Linked DNA regions of Aliidongia dinghuensis. The protein of the gene in region 2 interacts with the protein of the main gene of each other region in a pairwise test. Links are inferred from orthologs where the notes say so. Each region holds a gene or a part of one and is shown on either strand. Other genes may lie near its edges. The genes, in order: IEY58_RS16645 and rsfS.

Region 1 (3,313 bases), on a different replicon or contig from region 2:
AGGTCGAGCGTCAGCGGCCGATCGAGCGCCTCCGGTTTGAGCCGCGCCGCCTTCTGCTGGCGCTGCAGATCCTCGAGCAGCGGGGCCAGCGGCGTCGTGGCAGGGATCGATCCGACACCCGCGCCGATCAGCAGCTCGGCCGCGACATCGTCCCAGACCGCGCGCTCGCCGTGGCACAGGCAAGCGATCGCCGCCTCACGCAGCTCCTCGAAGCCCGGCGCGGGGCGGTCGCGGAGCGCGGCAAGTCCGACGCCCAGCCGCTGTGCCTCGATCACCGACGCGGTCGACACGAAATGCCCGCGATCGCGCAGCACGCGCGCCACCTTGGCGAGCCACACCGCAGCGCGATCGGCGTCGTTGCGCGTTTCCCACAGGTGCGCGCACCAGCCGGGTGCGGTAACGCCGGCGCCATAGCCGCTGGCCCGCGCCAGCCGCGGCGCGGTCCAGGGTGCCCAGGTCGCCTTGATCTTGGTTTTCGGCCGTCCCTTGATGAGCTCGCGATCGGTCGCGAGGCTGCGCCGCTCGGCGAGCGCCGGCACATGCCAGGCGCCGCAGACCACCGCGATCGCGCCCTCGTGCTCCTTCGCGGCCTTCCCGATCTCGATCCGCATATGCGCTTCGCGCGCCGCCTCGCGGGCGGAGAGCGGCCCGGCTTCCGCCCTGAGCGCCGCCATCGCGTCGGCGACCGCCGCGAACACAGGACCGGACGCGGGATTTTCCTCGATCACGTCGGACCACCAGGATTCGCCGTCGTCATACCCGGCCGCCGTCGCCAGCGCCCCAATCGGGTCGCGGCTGATCGGATCGTCGTCGGCACTGGCCGCCCGCTCGTTCTCGATCCCGCCGCCGACGGCACCCAGCCGGTCCGACGCCGGCAGATCGATGAAGCGGAGTGCGCAGCCATGCCGGACGGCCCAGCGCGCGGCCTGGTATTCCGGCGAATAATCGGCGAAGGGGAAGAAGCTGGCGTTGGCCGGATCGTCCTCGGCATATGTCAGGAGCGCCACCGGCGTCGCCATGTCCGGATCGGCGAGCATCGGCAGCAGGTCCGACGCATCTGCCGGCCCCTCGATCAGCACGGTTGTCGGCTTGAGCGCATCGAGCGCTTCCACCAGCCGCCGCGCCGATCCGGGCCCATGGTGGCGGATACCGAACAGGAAGACTTGGCCGGCCATCTTTTCAGATCAGGTCGGTCAGCGAAGCGTAATAGCCTTCGAACCCGCGCCGCTTCTTGAGCACCGTCTCGAGATATTCGCCCAGCACGGCGACATCCTGCACCGGGTCCTTCACCACGGCGCCGATCACGTTGGCGGCGAGCGTTTCGGGCGTGAGCTTGCCGTCGTTGAAGAAGGTCGCCTGGCTGATCCCGCCGACCATCACCGCGATCGCCTCCGCCGTCGACAGCCCGCCCGAGGGCGATTTTAGCGCCACCTTGCCGTCCTCGGTCGAGCCCGAGCGCAATTCGCGGAAGATCGCCACGACCCGCGCCACCTCGTCCGCGACATTCTTCGGCGCCGGCAGGTCGAGGCTCTGCGCCATCTCGCCCACGCGTTTGACGATGATGGCCACTTCCTGATCGGCGCTGTCGGGCAGGGGCAGGACGACGACGTTGAAGCGGCGCTTCAGCGCCGAGGACAGCTCGTTCACGCCCTTGTCGCGGTTGTTGGCGGTGGCGATGACGTTGAACCCGCGCTGCGCATAGACCGCGCTATTGAGCTCCGGGATCGGCATCATCTTTTCGGAGAGCACGGTGATGAGCGTGTCCTGCACGTCGCTGCCCATACGCGTCAGCTCCTCGAAGCGGCAGAGCTTGCCGTCCTCCATGGCGCGCATCAGCGGGGTCGGGACGAGTGCGGCGCGGCTCGGCCCGTTTGCCAGCAGCTGGGCATAGTTCCAGCCATAGCGGACCTGGTTCTCGTCGGTGCCCGCCGTGCATTGGATGATGAGCGTCGAATCGCCCGTGACCGCCGCCGCAAGGTGCTCGGACACCCAGGACTTGGCCGTGCCCGGCACGCCCAGCAGCAGCAACGCGCGATCGGTGGCAAGCGTCGCGACGGCGGTCTCGATCAGCCGCCGGTCGCCGACATATTTGGGCGTGATCACCGTGCCGTCGGCCGCCCGGCCGCCCATGAGATAGGTTACGACCAGCCGCGGGGAGAGCGCCCAGCCCGGTGGGCGATGCCCGCTGTCGCCGGCGGCGAGCGCCTTCAGCTCGGCCGCATAGCTGTCCTCGGCGGGCAACCGCAGTTTTTCGCTCATTCCCTCGCTCCGTTATCATCCAACGCGGCGTTGAGCCGCAGCATGTCGAGGCGTGGGTCGCCCTGGAGCAGCCCCGCGCCGTTGAGGCGCTCCAGGGCCCGTCGTGCCCCCATGCGGGAGGCGACGAGGCCCAGCCCATAGAGCTCCGCAACCTGATCGGCCGGCCCCGCGTCGCCGTGTCCAAGCGCCTCGAGCAGTGCCGCGCCGGCGGGTGCGGCCAGGGGATCGTCCAGCCGCGCCATGGCACCCGCGATGGCCTTCGCCATATCGAAGCTGCAGCTGCTCGCGTGCAAGACCTTGGCGGCAAGTGCCGATCGCTGGCCGGCCGTGAGTCTCGGCGCCAGGGCCGCCAGGTTTTGAAGGCCGACCGCGTCGCACTGGCTCACCGCATCGGCGGCGCGCGTCACGAGTGCGTCCGTTCCGGTCCGCGCGACCAGGGCCACCAACGCGGCGTCGGCCTGGCGGTCGACATCCCAGGTCCAGGCCGCGATCAGCTCTTCGGGGGATATCTTGAGCGCCCGCGCAAAGGCGGCAATATCGACGACCTCGAACAGCGCTGTCCGGCGCACCCGCTGCGCGGGGGTTTTCAAGGTCTCGAACTGGATCACGCGCGAGCGCCGCAGCAGGCCCTTCACCTGCACCGGGAAGAAGCCGGCGAGCTCGGCGGCCTCCGCGCCGGCTGCCGGACCGCGGCCGAGCCGGGCGAGCAGGGACTCGCCAAGCGCCTTGACCTTGGGCGCGCGGTCGGTCGCCGTGATGTCCTCGAGGTAGGGGATATCGGCGTCCGACAGGCCGACCGCCAACAGGCCGACAAGGCGCAGCCGCACATCGGCGCCCTCATTGGCCAACTTCACCGCCAGCAGCGCCCGCGCCGCGCCCGGATCGCGCCGCCGGAGCTCGGTGAGCGCCGCCTTGCGCGCCGCCGGCCAATAGTCGTCCCAATTCTCCGCGGTGAGCCCGTCTTCGACCCGGCGTCGCGCCGAGCCGGCCGCCGCTGCGGCCACCCAGTCGCGCCACGGCGCGTAGACGTCGGGGATGTCCTCGTCGTTTGGCG
Region 2 (3,204 bases):
GGGCGAGCCTCGGCATGGCGGTCGCCATGTCGCTGATGGGCATGGCTGAGAACGTCTGGCAGCTGACGGCGCTCCGGCTGTTCGTCGGGCTGGCCGGCGGCTATGCGTCCGGCTCGACCATCCTGGTCGCGACCCAGACGCCGAAGGCGCGCTCCGGCTGGGCGCTCGGCATGCTGTCGTCCGGCATCATGGCCGGCAACCTGGTGGGGCCGCTGATCGGCGGGGCCCTGCCGCCGCTGATCGGCATCCGCGGCACGTTCCAGCTCGCCGGCGGCGTTATCTTCCTGACCTTCCTTGCGACCTGCTTCCTGATCCGGGAGGAGCGGCGGCCCAAGGCGGAGCGGAAGGCGAGGGCCCAAGTCGGCTGGTCGTCGATCCCGGACGCGCGCCCAGTCGTCGCGATGCTGGCGACCGGCACGCTCCTGATGGTCGCCAACATGTCGATCGAGCCGATCATCACCGTCTATGTGGCCGAGCTCGTGCATGATGCGGCCCAGGTGACGCTCGTTGCGGGTGTCGTCATGTCGGCGGCAGCGCTCGGCAGCATCTTGTCCGCGGCCCGGCTTGGCCGGCTCGCCGATCGGATCGGCCATTGGAACGTGATCGTCGCGGCACTCGCCGTGTCGGCGCTGCTGCTGATACCTCAGGCGTTCGTGACCGCCGGCTGGCAGCTGATCCTGCTGCGCTTCCTTATGGGGCTGGCCTTGGGTGGGCTCTTGCCCTGCATCACCAGCGTCATCCGCCACAATGTGCCGGACGGCATCGCCGGGACCATGCTGGGCTATGCGACCTCGTCGCAATATGTCGGGCAGGTGGCGGGGCCGCTCATCGGCGGCTTCTTCGGCGGCCGGCTCGGCATGCCGTCGGTGTTCCTGGGCACAAGCGTCCTGATGGCGGCAGGGGCGGGCTACAACTGGCTGGTGCGGCGGCGCTAGGCGCTGCCGCTCATTCCCGATGATATGGGTGGCCGGCGAGAATGGTCTGGGCGCGGTAGAGCTGTTCGGCGACGAGGGCGCGCACCAGCATGTGCGGCCAGGTCTGCTTGCCGAGCGACAGCATGAGGTCGGCCCGCGCCCGCGCGACATCGCCATGGCCGTCGGCGCCGCCGATCAGGAAGGCCAAGTCCGCCACGCCCTGGTCGCGCCACTGGCCGATGCGCTCGGCAAAGGCCGGGCTGGCGAAGTCGCGGCCGCGCTCGTCGAGCAGCACGATCGTGCCCCCCTTGGGGACGGCGGCGAGCAGCAGCTCGGCCTCGCGCGCCTTGAGCTGGGCTGCGGGCAGCGGGCGCTTCTCCTCGACCTCGACAAGGGCCAAGGGCGGCGACAGGCGTTGAGCGTATTCGAGGAACAGGTCACGCGCCGGCCCCGGCTTGGCCCGGCCGACCGCGATCAATGTCGCGCGCATAGGCGCGGGCCTCGACGCTCAGGCATTGGCGCTCAGGCCCGATGGACGGCCTGCGGCAGCTCGCTGGGCCCGCTCCACATCTTCTCGAGCTTGTAGAACTCGCGCACTTCCGGCCGGAAGATGTGGATGATGACGTCGCCGGCGTCGAGCAGCACCCAGTCGCCCTGGGCCTTGCCTTCGACCGAGACGCGGCCCTGGCCCATGTCCTTGAGCTTGCTGGCGATCTGTTCGGCGAGCGCCGTCACCTGTCGGCTCGAGCGGCCGGAGGCGATCACCATATGGTCGGCGATCGAGGATTTGCCGCGCAGATCGATCGAGACGATCTCCTCGGCCTTGCCGTCGTCGAGGGTCGAAACGATGACGTCCAGCAGGGCCGGCGCGGCGGCGGCAACGGGTTCGGCTGCCTTGGGCTTCTTGGCGATGGTCTATCCCCTTCGGATACCTGGTAATGCTCGTTCTGGTACGGCTCGTTCCGGCGCCGGTCAGTGCCGTGCTCGTGGCGCGAAGACCGAGCGGCGCCGACGCACCCGGATGGCTGTCGCCGACAGCGGATCGAGCCGTGTCGCGAAAAACACCCAGGCCGGCGGCGGGGCCGATGCGAGGCGCCGAGCCGCCCCGGGAAACATCCGATAGCGCGCAAAACGACGCGCGGCCAAACTGCCGAGCGCTGCCAAAGAATAGGCCGGGCGGGCGAAAACCGCAATGGGCACAAGCTCGAAGATCCGGGTCCAGCGCTCCCAGCGATCGATCTGGCGCAAGTTGTCGGCGCCCATCAGCCAGACGAATCGTGTTGCCGGAAAGCGCTTCTTCAATGAAGCCAAAGTATCGGCCGTGTAACGGCTGCCCAGGGCTGCTTCGATATCCGTAACCCGGATATGCGAATGTTGCGCGACTTGAGCGGCCTGGGCGAGCCTCTCGTCGAGCGGCGCCATGCCCTCGACCGGCTTCAGCGGATTCTGCGGCGAGACGAGCCACCAGATCTCGTCGAGCTCGAGATGCTTCAGCGCCAGCAGGCTGATGTGGCGATGGCCGCGGTGCGCCGGGTTGAAGGAGCCGCCCAGCAGCCCGACCTTGCGGACACGGCGGTCACCCAGGGTCGGCGGCAGCGTGAGCGTGCCGGCGATCGCCCGGCGGGTCGGATGGGGAACGTTCAGGGTCGGATCTGCCCGGTGCCGCGCACGCGATATTTGTAGCTGGTGAGTTCCGCGACCCCGACTGGCCCACGCGCATGAAGCCGGCCGGTCGAGATGCCAATCTCGGCGCCCATGCCGAACTCGCCGCCGTCGGCGAACTGGGTCGAGGCGTTGTGGATGACGATGGCGCTGTCGACCCGGGCGAGGAAGCGCTCGGCGGCGGCCGCATCCTCGGTCACGATCGAGTCGGTGTGCTGCGAACCGTAGGCCGCGATATGGGCGATCGCCGCGTCGACGCCGTCGACGATGCGGACCGACAGGATCGGCGCCAGATATTCGGTCGACCAATCTTCCTCGGTCGCAGGCTTGACCCGATCGTCGAGCGCTTGGGTCGCGGCATCGCCGCGGATTTCGCAGCCGGCCGCGATCAGGTCGGCGAGGATCGGCACGAGATGGCTCGCCGCCACCGGCCGGTCGACCAGCAGCGTCTCGGCGGCGCCGCACACGCCGGTGCGCCGGAGCTTCGCGTTCAGGACGATCGCACGCGCTTTGGCGAGGTCGGCTGCCTTGTCGACATAGACGTGGCAGATACCGTCCAGATGCTTCAGCACCGGAATGCGCGCCTCGGCGGCAACCCGCTCGATCAGCGACTTGCCGCCGCGCGGGA

Evidence for each region.
Region 1: the proteins of rsfS (region 2) and IEY58_RS16645 interact in binary tests that used the Escherichia coli proteins (3 or more experiments, as listed by UniProt). The link is inferred for Aliidongia dinghuensis from one-to-one orthologs.

What each region holds. Positions count from the first base shown.
Region 1 is NZ_BMJQ01000008.1:203,539-206,851, forward strand. Bases 220-3,219 are described here. They hold IEY58_RS16645 (ATP-binding protein), read right to left. Parts: upstream 2,260-3,219; coding sequence 1,180-2,259; downstream 220-1,179. Other genes in these bases: IEY58_RS16640 (DUF5682 family protein), read right to left, coding at 220-1,175; IEY58_RS16650 (DUF5691 domain-containing protein), read right to left, coding at 2,256-3,219. In the rest of the region: more of IEY58_RS16640, read right to left, coding at 1-219; more of IEY58_RS16650, read right to left, coding at 3,220-3,313.
Region 2 is NZ_BMJQ01000004.1:84,819-88,022, forward strand. The notes cover bases 101-2,991. They hold rsfS (ribosome silencing factor), read right to left. Parts: upstream 1,764-2,991; coding sequence 1,437-1,763; downstream 101-1,436. Other genes in these bases: IEY58_RS08645 (MFS transporter), read left to right, coding at 101-935; rlmH (23S rRNA (pseudouridine(1915)-N(3))-methyltransferase RlmH), read right to left, coding at 946-1,404; IEY58_RS34325 (hypothetical protein), read left to right, coding at 1,683-1,853; IEY58_RS08660 (nicotinate-nucleotide adenylyltransferase), read right to left, coding at 1,887-2,591; IEY58_RS08665 (glutamate-5-semialdehyde dehydrogenase), read right to left, coding at 2,555-2,991. Outside these bases: more of IEY58_RS08645, read left to right, coding at 1-100; more of IEY58_RS08665, read right to left, coding at 2,992-3,204. UniProt on the Escherichia coli protein: Functions as a ribosomal silencing factor. Interacts with ribosomal protein uL14 (rplN), blocking formation of intersubunit bridge B8.